DNA from 2 places in the Mesorhizobium sp. WSM4813 genome. Region 2 is predicted to be linked to the other one. Evidence: predicted binding sites of a transcription regulator. Region 2 holds the regulator's gene; the other holds the start of a gene.
The links. Region 2 encodes LexA, which represses DNA repair genes until DNA is damaged. Its sites were predicted from a motif close to TGTTCNNNNTGTGTTCNG; they were not measured.
Positions count from the first base shown of each region.

Region 1: AC0L25_RS04535 (DNA recombination protein RmuC) is a predicted target of LexA. The motif match lies at 4,625-4,642, and genes of this name have one in related genera.

Region 1 is NZ_JBVVQU010000005.1:136,088-143,600, reverse strand. Features, by position in the region: gene AC0L25_RS04550 (transglutaminase-like domain-containing protein) at 1-615, shown strand, start outside; gene AC0L25_RS04545 (adenylate/guanylate cyclase domain-containing protein) at 690-2,276, opposite strand; gene AC0L25_RS04540 (GFA family protein) at 2,908-3,312, shown strand; gene AC0L25_RS04535 (DNA recombination protein RmuC) at 3,317-4,591, opposite strand; gene def (peptide deformylase) at 4,696-5,241, shown strand; gene AC0L25_RS04525 (plasmid stabilization protein) at 5,516-5,839, shown strand; gene fmt (methionyl-tRNA formyltransferase) at 5,872-6,807, shown strand; gene AC0L25_RS04515 (GNAT family N-acetyltransferase) at 6,804-7,313, shown strand; gene truA (tRNA pseudouridine(38-40) synthase TruA) at 7,331-7,513, shown strand, end outside.
Region 2 is NZ_JBVVQU010000039.1:9,659-17,171, forward strand. Features, by position in the region: gene moaC (cyclic pyranopterin monophosphate synthase MoaC) at 1-60, shown strand, start outside; gene AC0L25_RS21540 (molybdopterin molybdotransferase MoeA) at 60-1,265, shown strand; gene lexA (transcriptional repressor LexA) at 1,370-2,107, shown strand; partial or broken gene AC0L25_RS21550 (ComEC/Rec2 family competence protein) at 2,101-4,533, opposite strand; gene gltX (glutamate--tRNA ligase) at 4,636-6,087, shown strand; gene gltA (citrate synthase) at 6,334-7,513, shown strand, end outside.

The sequences.
Region 1 (7,513 bases), on a different contig from region 2:
GGGCGCTTCACCTTCGGCACGGACGCGGTGATCCGCGATACCGGCACTTTCGAGATGGGCGATCTGATGGCGTGGCAGCACGAGGTGCGCGACCTGCCGTCCGACACGCTGCTGTTCCTGCTGCCAAGCCGCTATTGCGAGAGCGACGTGCTGGCGAGCGAGGCGTGGCGGCTGTTCGGCCACACACCGCTCGGCATTCCACGCGTGCAGGCGGTCTGCGATTTCGTCCACAACCACATCATCTTCAATTACGGCAATGCGCGGCCGACGCGCACCGCGGCCGAGGCCTATCGTGAGCAAAGCGGCGTCTGCCGCGACTTCGCCCATCTCGCCGTCGCCTTCTGCCGCGCCTTGAACATCCCAACGCGCTACTGCACCGGCTACATCAGTGACATCGGCCTGCCGAAACCGTGGTCGGACATGGATTTTGCCGCCTGGATGGAGGTCTATCTCGGCGGCCGCTGGCATGCCTTCGATCCGCGCAACAATGCGCCGCGCATCGGCCGTATCCTGATCGCCTCCGGCCGCGACGCTGCCGATGTGCCGCTGACCCATATTTTCGGGCCGGGCACGCTGGCCGGTTTCAAGGTCTGGACGGAAGAGATCGTCGACTAGGCAGTGTGGACCGTTATCCACACGGCATGGAGATCACTTCGTTGAAGTCTCAAATGCGGTCAGACGTTTAAAACCTAAAAAGCGGCGGGCTTGCTTCGGATGGTTAAGGCCAGAAGTGCCTCCGAAAGTCGTTTCTTCGCCCGCTCGACCCCGTTCTCGTCGATTGCCTCAACGTCGAGGAACAAGTCGAGGCCGGTCGCGTGCTCGCTGATGACCTGAGGGCGCTGGGCCAGTTCACCCAGGAGGCCCTCGACTTCGTAGGGGACAACCTCCCGGCTGATCCCCTTCATGGCAATCGGTGCTAACGGACGCGCCCGGACAAGGTCGCGGACGAGCGCGTAAGTCTCATAGCTGAGGCAGATGCCGCCGGGCTCGGCGATCGACTGCAGACGGGCCGCCAAGTTCGCTTCGGCTCCGATGATCGTGTAGTCCATCCGATCATCGGAACCGAAGTTCCCAACATTGCAATAGCCCGTGTTGATGCCCATGCGAACTCGGAAGGGCCGTTCAACGCCGCGGTCATGCCACACCCTATTCAACTGCTCCAGCCGACGCTGCATGTCGACAGCCATGCGCAAGCAGGCTCTCGCGTCTTCCTCGACGCCTTGCGTCTCGGGGTCGCCGAAGAACACAAGAAGCGCGTCGCCGATGAACTTGTCGATGGTGCCGCCGTGTTTGAGCGCGATCGTCGACATCTCGGTGAAGTACTCGTTGAGGAGAAGTGTCAAGTCCTCGGGCTGGAGCCGTTCCACGATCGCGGTGAAATCCTTGACGTCGGAGAAAAAGATCGTGAGCTTCTTGCGCTCGGTCGCGATGGTGACGTCCTTCTGGCCGCTGAAGATGCTTTTGTAAATTTGAGGCGAAAGGTATTTGGCGATCTTCAATGAAATCGCGGCCAGGAAGTCGTTTGCCTCGGAAAGCTCTTTATTGATGCCCTGAACCAAGGCGGACTGCCGACGCTGCAGGAGAATGAACGTCAGGCCCGCCGCCGCCGCGAAGCCGAAATATAGGAGCAGATATTTGAAAGCGAGGACGTTCGCAGCGATGGGCTGATTGACTGATATCTCCTGGATCCCTCGGACATCCCCTACCTTCCAGTCCGTCTTGGGGCTGTCCGGGTGTGAGTTATGGCAGGTCACGCAGACTTGTCCCATTACAACCGGGGCCGCCGCGCGGACGTGCCGGTCAAACAGCGAACCCGAGACTTCGATGATCGGCTCCCTCGGGTTGGCGCGCAAAGCAAAGATTGCATTCCGCTCGAATGCATCGAGCTGATGGGGGTCGCGACCTTTGAAAGGTAGATCCGAGACGAACCGATATTTGACGGACCCGTCGTGAGCGCTGATGCGCTTGCCGAGTTCGATCGAGAGGGTTGCTGGAATAGGGATCGCGCCTGGCACGTCCCGGTAGTTGTGCGTCGCGGTCACGGCGTCGTCTGCTTGCAGGACGCGTCCCACGACTTCGCTGCCGTAGAATCCGCGCATTTCGTCGATGATCCGGCTGATTTCTCTGGCTTGCGTGCGCAGCATCCGTTCCGATAAGTCTCGGAGGTCGAGCCAGGCTGCGATGGGCAGACCTATAAGGCCGATGACCACTGCCGCCACCAGGAGCGGTCCCATGGTGCGCTGCTGACGCGCAATCTGTTCACCCAGTCCAGCCATTGTGCAAGCGCCCGGCAGTCATTGGTATCTGAATTATAGCTCATTCCCGGCACGGTACCTAGCGTCAGTCTTGGCTCGATGAAACACGTCAGCCCCCGCGACGACGGACCGACCTTGATCGGTTGTTGCTAAGCCCCACCCTCACAGCGGATTTCGCATTCTGGCGCTAGACGGGCAGTGAATCAGTGAGGGGGATGTGGCGAAGTCGGTGTGGCCCGGATGCGCTCCGCGATAACGGCTCAGGGGGTCAGAAGTTCACCTCCGGCAAGCTTGAGACTTCTGCGGCCGGAGAGCGCGTCGGAAAGGAAAGTGTCCCGCGAAGCGTATCCTTCGGCGTCCGGCCAACTGCGGACTGTTCTCACGCTTGGAGAAGGAACGCTCAAAGCCACCGTCCGACTCTCTAGGGCTTTGGCCTATCGCTTTGAACGACTGGACGGCTCGTGCGTTGTGCTGCGTGTGGAGCTTCGGCGCATGGATCGATAGGCTCACAGCGCATAGAACGAGGCAGCACACCATGGCGGCGTATGGCGGTTCCGAAAAGTGATCTACGCGGCGCTCGCGCACCATACTATCTATCCAAACGGGCGCACCTCGCTCAAGCATTGCCGAACGGATTTTGGGAGGAATGAAGATGAAGATCCACGGCGAGTGCCATTGCGGCGCCATCACCTATGAGGCGGAAGTCGATCCGGAAAAGACCACTATCTGCCACTGCACCGATTGCCAGCAACTGACGGGCACGGCCTTCCGCGTGACCGTGCCGGCGCCGGAGGACCACTACCGGATCACCAAGGGCACGCCGAAGATCTACATCAAGACCGCACCGAGCGGCGCCAGGCGCGCCCAGGCTTTTTGCGGCGAGTGCGGTTCGCATCTCTATGCCACGTCGGTCGGCGACGGGCCGAAAGTCTACGGCATCAGGGTCGGTACGGCGCGGCAGCGCGAACAACTGATCCCGAGAAAACAGATCTGGCACCGCTCGGCGCTGCACTGGCTGCCGGAATTCGAAGGCACGACGATCGTGGAGGAGCAGTAGCCTCTCAGTCGTCGCCTTCGACCACCCTTAGCCTCAGCTGTCCGGTCTTGGAGTCGGCGACGCGTGCGCCTGCTTCGGTCCTCGCGCCGGTCCCATGTGTCGTCCCGGCAGATCCGGCGTCTTCCTCCGTCGGCTGCGCGCCGAACTCCAGCGCCTCGATCTTCTGGCCGCGCTTGGTCACCTTCGACGTCGAGACGAGAATATCGTCGATATCCTTGGCCGACTGGCCGAAATGGCTCTGCAGCTTGCGCACCCGCTCGTCGAGGCGCGAGACATCCTCCATCAGCCGGATGACTTCGCCCTGGATCAGATGCGCCTGCTCGCGCATGCGGGCGTCCTTGAGAATCGCCTGGATGACCTGTATCGACAGCATCAGCAGCGACGGCGAGACGATGACGATGCGGGCGCGGTGCGCCTTGTGGACAATCCCTTCGAAATTCTCGTGGATCTCGGCAAACACCGATTCCGACGGCACGAACATGAAGGCGGTGTCCTGCGTCTCGCCCTGGATCAGGTATTTTTCGGAAATATCGCGGACATGCACCTCGATATCGCGCCGAAACGCTTGTGCGGCGACCTTCTGCAAATCGGCGCCTTCGGCGGCACGGATGGCGTTCCAGGCTTCCAGCGGAAACTTAGCGTCGATGGCAAGTGCGGGCGCGCCGTTCGGCATCTTCACCAGGCAGTCGGGGCGGCTGCCATTCGACAAAGTCGCCTGGAATTCATAAGCGCCGTGCGGCAGGCCATCGGCGACGATCGCCTCCATGCGCGACTGGCCGAAGGCGCCGCGCGTCTGTTTGTTGGAGAGGATTGCCTGAAGTTGCACGACCTGGCTGGCGAGCGACTGAATGTTGCCTTGCGCGGTATCGATGACCGCCAGCCGCTCCTGCAGTTTGGCGAGGCTCTCATGCGTCGATTTCGTCTGCTCGGTCATGGTCTGGCCGAGACGGCCGGTCATCGCGTCGAGACGCTGGCCGATCGACTGTGTGAGTTCCGCCTGCCGCGCCCCGAACACTTCGGCGATTGCGCCCATGCGGCCCTGCATCTCGGCCTGGCTTTGCAAGATGCCGGCCATCCGCGCCTCGGCGTCACGGGCGTGGTCGGCGGCCTCCGCAGCCGCCACCGTACGCGCCTTGGCCGAGCGCCAGAGCGCGACGATGAGTGCCACGAACAGGCCCAGAAACAGGGCCGCGCCGAGTGCCAGTGCGTGGCCGAGCGTGATCGTGGTGGCGCCGAGCCGGGCGATCGGTTCGGACAGGATGGTGGTCAAGTCGTTCATATGGGACAGCATAGATGATTCGGCCTGACGGCACAGATCAAAACGTGAACGCGCTTCGAATGCCCCGGTTGACGCTTTTCGTGCGAGGTCTTAGGTGAGACGCCATGTCGATCAAGCCGCTCATCATCCTTCCCGATCCCGTCCTGCGCCAGGTTTCAAAACCGGTCGAGCGCGTCGACGGCGCTTTGCGCAAACTGGCCGACGACATGCTGGAGACCATGTATGATGCGCCGGGCATCGGTCTGGCGGCGATCCAGGTCGGCGACCCGCTGCGCATGCTGGTGATCGACCTCGCCAAGGAAGACGAGACGCCGGCGCCGCATGTCTTCATCAATCCCGAGATCCTTGAGAGCGCCGATCAGCGCTCGGTCTACGAGGAGGGTTGCCTGTCGATCCCCGATTACTATGCCGAGGTCGAGCGCCCCGCCGCCGTGCGGGTGAAATATCTCGATCGCGACGGCAAACTTCAGGAGATCGAGGCCGAAGGGCTGATGGCGACCTGCCTGCAGCATGAGATCGACCATCTCAACGGCGTTCTTTTCATCGACCACATCTCGAAGCTGAAGCGCGACATGGTGGTGAAGAAGTTCAAGAAGCTCGCCAGGGAGAAGACGCCGGGCAGCAAGGCGCCGGGCAAGTTGGTGGGATAGGGCATTGTTCGAGTAGTTTGATGCTGAACCTTGCGAGACGTTGGGCGGGACAGCGCCCCCCTCTGTCCTGCTGGACATCTCCCCCACACGGGGGGAGATCGGCCGTCATCTCCGATTTCACCAATCTCCGAAATTGAAAGAAAGGCAGGACGGTGAAGCTGCCAATCTCCCCCAAGTGGGGAGATGCCCGGCAGGGCAGAGAGGGGCGCGAAGGATCGCCTTCCGCTTGAGTAAGGCCTCTCGCTATGATGTCATTGACAAGATGGAGACGCCGATGAGCGACTTGCTGGTCAGAAATATTCCCGAATCCTTGAAGCGGGAAATCGAGCAGGCGGCGCGAAAGAGCGGCCAGAGCCTGTCGGGCAAGGCGATCGCGCTTCTGCGCAAAGCCATGGTCGCCGAAAGGCAAGCCAGGCTGGAGCCGGGTCTTTCGGCATGGGACGCTATTCGCGCGACTTTCGCTGCTGAAAACGCAATTGGCGACGAATTCGCCAAGATCATGGACGAGATCGAAGCCGAAAGGAAACGCGACTTCGGTCGCCGACCCGCAATATCAGAGACTTCGACGGGCTTGAAGCGCGTGCCTGAGCCGACTTGACGGGGCAGGCAGAGGCCAGGATCAAGGAAAAAATGCCCCTGCGCGTCATCTTCATGGGTACGCCTGAATTCTCCGTGCCGACGCTGCGGGCGATCGCGGACGCCGGACATGAGATAGAAGCCGTCTATACCCAGCCGCCGCGCGCCGCCGGACGCCGCGGGCTGGAACTGACGCCGTCGCCGGTGCAGCGCGAGGCGGAGCGGCTGAGCATCGAGGTGCGGACGCCGGTGTCGCTGAAAAGCGAACCCGAGCAGCAGGCGCTCCGCGCCTTGCGGGCCGATGTTGCCGTCGTCGTCGCCTATGGCTTGCTGTTGCCCATACCCATTCTCGAGGCGCCGCGGCTCGGCTGCCTCAATGGTCACGCGTCGCTGTTGCCGCGCTGGCGCGGCGCCGCCCCCATCCAGCGCGCCATCATGGCCGGCGATACCGAGACAGGCATGATGGTCATGCGGATGGAAGAAGGCCTGGACACCGGCCCGGTGGCCATGGTCGAAAAATGCGCCATCGGACCCGATATGACGGCCGGCGACCTGCACGATCGATTGATGCTCATTGGCGCCTCGCTGATGGCGGAAGCGCTGGCACGGCTGGAACGGGATGCCCTGACATTTACGACTCAGGCGACGGTGGGGGTGACCTACGCCAAAAAGATCGATAAAGCGGAGACGCGCGTGGACTGGACGCGGCCTGCTGGCGAAGTCCACGATCATATTCGCGGCCTGTCGCCCTTTCCCGGCGCGTGGTGCGAGACCGAAATTGGCGGCCGCTTGGAGCGGCTGAAACTGCTTCGCTCGACGCTTTCGAATGGCGCCGGCGAGCCGGGAGGAATTCTCGACGACCGGCTGACGGTCGCCTGCGGGTCAGGCGCGATCAGGCTGGTCGAAGTTCAACGTGCGGGCGGAAGGCCCATTGCCGCGCAGGAGTTTCTGCACGGGGCCAAGCTCGAAAAAGGAATGAAATTCTCATGAGCATGATGTCGATACGCGCGGCAACGCCGCGGGACCGCGAGGCGATCCGCCTCGTCGAGGAACACGCCTTCGGCCAGCAGGCGGAGGCCGGACTGGTCGATGCGCTGGTCAGCGGCGGCGATGCCGTCGTCGAACTGGTGGCGGAAGAAGATGGACAGGTGGTCGGCCATATCCTGTTTTCGCGGCTTTTCGTGCAGAACGGCGGCAAGAGCTTTCCGGCGGTGGCGCTGGCGCCTCTGGCGGTCGAGCCTTCATTCCATGGCACCGGCATCGGCGGTGCGCTGGTCCGCGAGGCGCATATCCGCCTGAAGGACGCCGGCGAGGTGCTGGCGGTTGTGCTTGGCGATCCCGCTTATTATGGCCGCTTCGGCTACAGTCATGCGCGCGCCGAAAAGTTCGAAAGCGAGTACCAGGGCGACGCGCTGCAGGCACTGGCCTGGGGCGAGGCGCCTCAGACCGGCAAGCTGGTCTATGCTTCGGCCTTTAGCTCCGCGCTCGCCGCCTAACCTCATCCTGCTTAGGAATGCCGCGTTTTCGCCTCGACATCGAATATGACGGCAGCCTCTATGCCGGCTGGCAGCGCCAGGCAGACCAGCCTTCGGTGCAGCAGGCGATCGAACAGGCGATCGAGAAATTCTGCGGCGAACGGGTCTCGCTGCGCGGCGCCGGCCGCACCGATGCCGGCGTCCATGCGACCGGTCAGGTG
Region 2 (7,513 bases):
GAAAAGACCGGCGGCAAATCCGGCGACTACAAGGTAGGCGCCCAAGAGGCAGGCCGATAATGGCGCTGCTTCCGGTCGCCGAGGCGCTCGAGCGCCTGCTTGAAGATGCTGCGCCCTCGCAAGCTGAAAGCGTCGCCCTGATGGACGCCGCCGACCGCGTGCTGGCGGAGCCGCTCATAGCACTTCGCACCCAGCCGCCGTTCAACGCGTCCGCCATGGACGGATTTGCCGCGCGGGCCGAGGATGTCGCGTCCGTGCCCGCAAGGCTTTCGGTGATCGGCATGGCGCCGGCCGGACGCGGCTTTGCCGGAACAGTCGGCCCGGCGCAGGCCGTGCGCATCTTCACCGGCGCGCCGCTTCCTGCAGGCGCTGACACCATTGTCATCCAGGAGAATGTCCGCGATCTCGGCGGCGGCAGCATCGAAGTGACCGCGTCGACGGTTGAAGGCCGCAACATCCGCCGCCTCGGGCTCGATTTCTCGAAGGGCGACGTGCTGCTGGAGAAAGGCCGCCTGCTTGATCCGGCGGCATTGTCGCTGGCGGCGTCGGCCAACCACCCGCAGGTCAGCGTGGTGAAACGGCCGCTGGTCGCCATCATCGCCACCGGCGATGAATTGCTGCCGCCGGGCAGCGACCTTGGCCCCGACCAGATCATATCGTCCAATGCCTATGGCGTCGCCGCCGCGGCCCGCTCGGTCGGTACCAGCGCACTCGATCTCGGCATCGCCCCCGACCGCAAGGAGGCGATCGCCACGCTGGTGAAGCAAGCAGTCGACGCAGGCGCCGACGTCATTGTCACGCTGGGCGGCGCCTCTGTCGGCGACCATGACCTGGTCCATGACGTGCTGACCGGTGAAGGCATGACGCTCGATTTCTGGAAAATCGCCATGCGGCCCGGCAAGCCGCTGATGTTCGGGCGGCTGGGTGACATCCGCTGCATCGGCCTGCCTGGCAATCCGGTGGCGAGCCTAGTCTGCACACAGCTCTTTCTGAAGCCGCTGCTTGCGCGGCTCGGCGGCCGCGCCTTCCGGCAGGACATGCGTCAGGCGCGGCTCGGCGCTGCCATGCCGGCCAACGATCTCAGGCAGGACTATGTACGCGCCGTGGTGAGCGAAGAATCCGGCACGCTGCTGGCGACCCCGTTCGGCATCCAGGATTCCTCGATGCTCAAAATGCTGGCCGACGCCAACGGGCTGATCGTACGCGAGCCATTCGCTCCCCCTGCCACAACGGGCGTCGCCTGCAGCGTGCTGATGCTACGCTGAACAAAACGTCAACACATTCATTAAACTTTAAACGGTTGCGGAACACAAATGGAACAGATAGTGTTTGTTCTGGGTTTGTTTTTCTGATTCTGTTGGGGGTCGCGATGCTGACACGCAAACAACATGAACTGCTGATGTTCATCCACGAGCGGCTGAAGGAAAGCGGCATTCCGCCCTCGTTCGACGAGATGAAGGAAGCGCTCGACCTCGCCTCGAAGTCGGGGATCCATCGGCTGATCACGGCGCTGGAGGAGCGCGGTTTCATTCGCCGCCTGCCCAACCGCGCCCGCGCGCTGGAGGTGCTGCGTCTGCCCGATTCGATCGCGCCCGGCCTCAATGCGGCGCGCAAATTCTCACCGAGCGTCATTCAGGGCAGCCTTGGGCAGGGCAGCCTCGGGCGACAGATCAAGCCGGCGCCTTCACGCATGCCTGCGGCCGGCAATGATGACGACGGCGTTGCCACCGTCTCCATTCCAGTGATGGGCCGCATCGCTGCCGGTGTGCCGATCGACGCCATCCAGCACCAGACGCATTCGATCTCGGTACCACCGGACATGATCACCGGCGGCACGCACTACGCGCTGGAGGTCAAGGGTGATTCGATGATCGAGGCCGGTATTTTCGACGGCGACACGGTCATCATTCGCAACGCCGACACCGCCCAGCCTGGCGAGATCATCGTCGCCTTGGTCGACGAGGAGGAAGCGACGCTGAAGCGGTTCCGCCGCAAGGGCGCCTCGATCGCACTTGAAGCCGCCAATCCGGCCTACGAGACGCGTATCTTCGGGCCGGACCGGGTCAAGGTGCAAGGCAAGCTCGTCGGACTAATCCGGCGTTACTGAACGGCAGGCTTTTTGGGTTTCTCGGCCCTGCGGTATGGCGGCAGGCCCCTCGCCTCGCGCGAAAATCTCCGATGCTCATGCCAGGGCCTATAGGGCTGTCTGACGGCAAAACGGATTTCTGCGCGCGTCGTCGCCGATAGCGGATCGAAGAAGACGGCGGCACTGCCCATGCGAGCGAGCTGCCGTTTGGTGACGACGAGAACCAGCGGATTGCGGCAGGGATTATAATAGGCTGTGGCATCGTCGATGACGATCAGATCCGCAAAGGCACAGGCTGGCCGCGCGGTTTTACGGTTGTCGGCGAGCGCGATGATCGCGCCGGACGGATGCCGGGCGAGGCACAGGCCGGCAGTGCAGTAAAAGGGCGCTCCCGGCGGCAGGTCGGCCGGGTCGGCGATGTCCAACCGTACGTCTCCTTTTTCGAATGTCTCGGGCTCGACAATGATCGCTGAAACCAGCGCATGTTTCCAGTTGTCGGTGGTGAATTCGTTCGAACGCACCCGGTTGACGGCAAGTTCGCCGCCGCCGATCGGTAGCGCAACCAGATGCGCATCCTCCGAGATCAGCACGTCGGGGGTGCGCGTCTCGGAAATCGTCAGCAAGCCGGCGAGCGCAAAGGGAAGAGCGGCAAGGCGCAACCATGTCGTTGCCATCGTGGCGATGACCAGGGCGACCGTCACCAGCAGAACCGACTGCAACGAGATCAGCCCGACTGCATCGACCGGCGACCGCACGGAGATCCATCCCGATATTGCAATCATGGCCGTCAATCCCTTGCCCATCATGTAGAGGAAAGGGCCATCGAAGCCGAAAGGCAATGCCAAGGCGCTGACGACGGCCAGGAACATGACGACCGTGACGATCGGCATGACGGCCAGATTGGCGAACAAGCTGAGCGGCGAGACGCGCTGGAAGTGCCAGATGGCGAAGAGCGCGGTGGCGCTGCCGGCAATGATACAGGTCATTGCGATGGTACCTGTCCCAGCGGCGAGTTTCCGCGTGACGAAAACGACCGGTGACCGTCGCTGTGGCGGCGCCGTGGCCTTGTCGGCACGGTAGTCGGACCAGCCGGCATAGGCGCCCACGAGAGCAGCGGTCGCGGCGAAGGACATCTGGAAGCTTGGGCCGACCACCTCGTGCGGCGACACGACGATGACGGCGATGGCAGAAATCGCCAGATTGCGCATGGTGAGCGCCGCCCGATCGAACAGCACGGCGACAAGCATTACCGCCAGCATGATGAGCTGCGTTCGGCCGCGACCACGATGCCGGAAAAAATGAGATAGGCAGCGATGGAAACGAGTGCGGCGGCAGCCGCATATTTTTTGACCGGCCGACGCGACGAAAAATCCGGAAACAGCGCAAAGGCGCCGCGCAGCAATCCCATGATGGTGCCGGCGACAAGCGCCATGTGCAGGCCGGAAATCGAGATGATGTGGTAGATGCCGGTGCGCCGCATCGATTCGTTTATCTCTTCGGGAATGCCGGCACGCACGCCGACGATCAGCGCGGCGGCAATCTCCCCCTCGGCGCCACCAATGCTGTCCCTGATATGGTCGGCAATGGTTTCGCGCGCCTTTTCGATCGAGGAAGAAAGGCGCGCGGCGAACGGTGCATCTTCGGAAACAACGATCTTCGGGTTGCCGAGGAAAAAGCCACTGGCACCGATACCGGCGAAATAGCTGTAAAAGGAGAAGTCATAACTGTCCGGCCTAACCGGGCCCGCCGGTTGCCACCGAGCCTGCGGTCATCTCAGCAGGAATTTTACGTGCTGAAACCCTGGCACGTCCCGGTGCATAACGCAGTGTCGGCCGGGCGGTTGACATCACGTCGATGGTCAGCCTGATCCGGCCGTTCGCCATCTGGTCGAGCCTAACGACACGGCCGGTGAGCTGGGTCTGGATTTCCGAACCGAGCATCTGCGTTCCCACGCGCCAGGTTTCAACCTTGGCGGCGAGAACACCGAGTGCGCACAGCAACGCTGCCATGAAGCACAAATGCGTTTTGCGCCATGAGCGCGTCACCGTCGCACACAATGCCGTGAGAACCACGACGGCAATGGGCTGCGGAAAGTCCGGTTCGACGGCAAGCGAAAAATAAACGATCACCCCGCATGCCAGAAAAACCGGCACCAGCAGGAAGGCGACGCCGCGGTCTAGTTCCAAGCCGGCTGCCGAGGCCACGCTGTTGCGGATACCGGATGGTGAAAGACGGCTGAGCTGCCGGCGGAAACGAATGACAGGCCCGGGTGTGGGAGCCGGTGTTGGCGCGGCGCGGTCCGGCGAAGGAGGCTGAATGGCCGGCTGCGACGCAGGCAGCGAAACGGGTAGCGGCTCGGCGTGGGGAACGTCGGCAAACAGCGATCGTTCGCTGACGCTTGTGATCGCGCCCTCGCTCTCGTCCATGCCGCGGCCTGGTCCAGCCATCGGGTCTGCCCCTTGCGCCCTTGACCTCCTATGCTACATGAACGCGCGACGCGCGAAAGTCCGCGCAATCACATCCGTTTCCTGCGCTTGCCTGAGAGTTCCATGTCCGACAAGGTCGTCACCCGTTTTGCCCCCTCGCCCACCGGCTTCCTGCATATTGGCGGAGCGCGCACGGCGCTGTTCAACTGGCTGTATGCGAAACACACTGGCGGCACGATGCTGCTGCGCATCGAGGACACAGATCGTGAGCGTTCGACCGATGCGGCAACCGCCGCCATCCTCGACGGGCTCTCCTGGCTCGGCCTCACCTGGGACGGCGAGCCGGTATCGCAGTTCGAGCGCGCGCCGCGCCACCGCGCCGTCGCCGAGGAGTTGGTGCGGCTCGGCAAGGCCTATCACTGCTATGCGACGCCGGCCGAGCTGGAGACGATGCGCGAAAGCGCGCGCGCCAAGGGGCTGCCTCCCCGCTATGACGGCCGCTGGCGCGACCGCGACCCGTCGGAGGCGCCGGCCGGCGCCAAGGGCGCAATCCGCATCAAGGCGCCGGCCGACGGCGAGACGGTGGTGCATGATCTCGTGCAGGGCGAAGTCCGCTTCCCCAACAAGGATCTCGACGATTTCATCATCCTGCGCTCGGACGGCAATCCGACCTATATGCATGCCGTCGTCGTCGACGACCACGACATGGGCATCACCCACATCATCCGCGGCGACGATCATCTGACCAATGCCGCCCGGCAGATGGTGATCTATCGAGCCATGGGCTGGGATGTGCCGTCGATGTCGCATATCCCGCTGATCCATGGCGCCGACGGCGCCAAGCTGTCGAAGCGGCACGGCGCGCTCGGCGTCGAAGCCTATCGTGCCATGGGCTACCTGCCCGAGGCACTGCTCAACTACCTGGCGCGGCTCGGCTGGAGCCACGGCGACGACGAGGTCATGTCGATCGCCGACATGATTGCCTGGTTCGACATCGGCGATGTCAACAAGGGAGCCGCCCGCTTCGACTTCGCCAAGCTCGAGGCGCTGAACGGCGTGCATATGCGCCGCATGAACGACGCCGAATTGTTGAATGCCTTGCTTAATACCGTGCCCTATATGGAAGATACTGCCCTCTCCAATCTTGAAATCACTGACGAGCAAAAGGAACTGCTTTTGGCGGCTATGCCAGGTTTAAAGGCACGAGCTCGTACGTTGAGGGAATTGGCAAATAACGCTAGTTATCTGGTAACGAAGGGGCCAATTGAGCCGGCTGATGCCAAGGCGGCTGCCCTATTGGCTGCCCCTCACACGAAAGAAATCCTGCGAAGCGCGAATACAGCGCTGCTTAACGTTTCTGGTGAATGGACCGCGGCAAACACCGAAAACGCGATTCGGGAGGTTGCCTCTCAATACAACATGAAGCTCGGCGATATCGCTCAGCCACTGCGAGTTGCGCTAACTGGCAAACTCACCTCGCCCGGGGTGTTTGATGTGCTCACGGTCCTAGGGCCTTACGAGAGCAAGATAAGGATCGAAGACAAAATCCGAGTTGGTCCTGGCGAGGAAAAATAGCGATTAACGCTCGCTTGCCTTCGCCGCTAGGAAAGCCTGGCGCGCGTCGCCGATCAAATCGATTAGCAAACTGGCCCAAGAAGATTGGCATTGAAAGGTGGCTTTCGCAGTGCAACATTAGGTCCTGGCCCAATTTGGCACGCAAATCCAATTGCGGGCGCAAACGCGCGAACTCCGGTGCTTTCGACGTGTTGCGTTGCAGATATTTCGCCTTTGCCGGCATGAGAAAACCTAAAGGAGTTTGCAATGTCCGAAGCTGCGACAAAAATGGAATTTGGCGGCAAAACCCGCGCGTCGACTGCGAAACTTGAATTCGGCGGCAAAACTCACGAGCTCAAAGTGCGAAGCGGCTCGGTCGGACCTGATGTCATCGACATCGGCTCGCTTTACAGCACCACCGGGGCGTTCACTTATGATCCCGGCTTTACGTCGACGGCAAGCTGCGAGTCGGAAATCACCTTCATCGATGGCGATGCCGGCATCCTTTTGCATCGCGGCTATCCCATCGACCAGTTGGCCGAGCATGGCGACTTCCTCGAAGTCTGCTACCTCTTGCTCTACGGCGAATTGCCGACCAAGGCGCAGAAGGACGATTTCGACTACCGGGTGACGCGCCACACCATGGTGCACGAGCAGATGTCGCGCTTCTTCACCGGCTTTCGCCGGGACGCGCACCCGATGGCGGTGATGTGCGGCGTGGTCGGCGCGCTGTCCGCCTTCTATCACGATTCCACCGACATCTCGGACCCGTACCAGCGCATGGTCGCATCGATGCGGCTGATCGCCAAGATGCCGACGATTGCGGCGATGGCCTACAAATACCACATCGGTCAGCCCTTCATTTATCCGAAGAACGAGCTGAATTTCGCGGCCAATTTCCTGCATATGTGCTTTGCCGTGCCGTGCGAGGAATACAAGATCAACCCGGTGCTGGCGCGTGCGATGGAGCGCATCTTCATCCTGCACGCCGATCACGAGCAGAACGCCTCGACCTCGACCGTCCGCCTCGCCGGCTCGTCAGGCGCCAACCCGTTTGCCTGCATCGCCGCCGGCATCGCCTGCCTGTGGGGACCAGCCCATGGCGGCGCCAACGAGGCGGCCTTGAACATGCTGGGCGAGATCGGCCATGTCGACCACATCCCGGAATTCATCGCCCGCGCCAAGGATAAGAACGATCCGTTCCGTTTGATGGGCTTTGGTCACCGCGTCTACAAAAACTACGACCCGCGCGCCAAGATCATGCAGAAGACCGCACATGAGGTTTTGGGCGAACTCGGCATCAAGGACGATCCGCTGCTCGACATCGCCATGGAGCTGGAAAAGATCGCGCTGACCGACTCCTATTTCATCGAGAAGAAGCTTTATCCCAACGTCGATTTCTATTCCGGCATCACGCTGAAGGCGCTGGGCTTCCCCACCACCATGT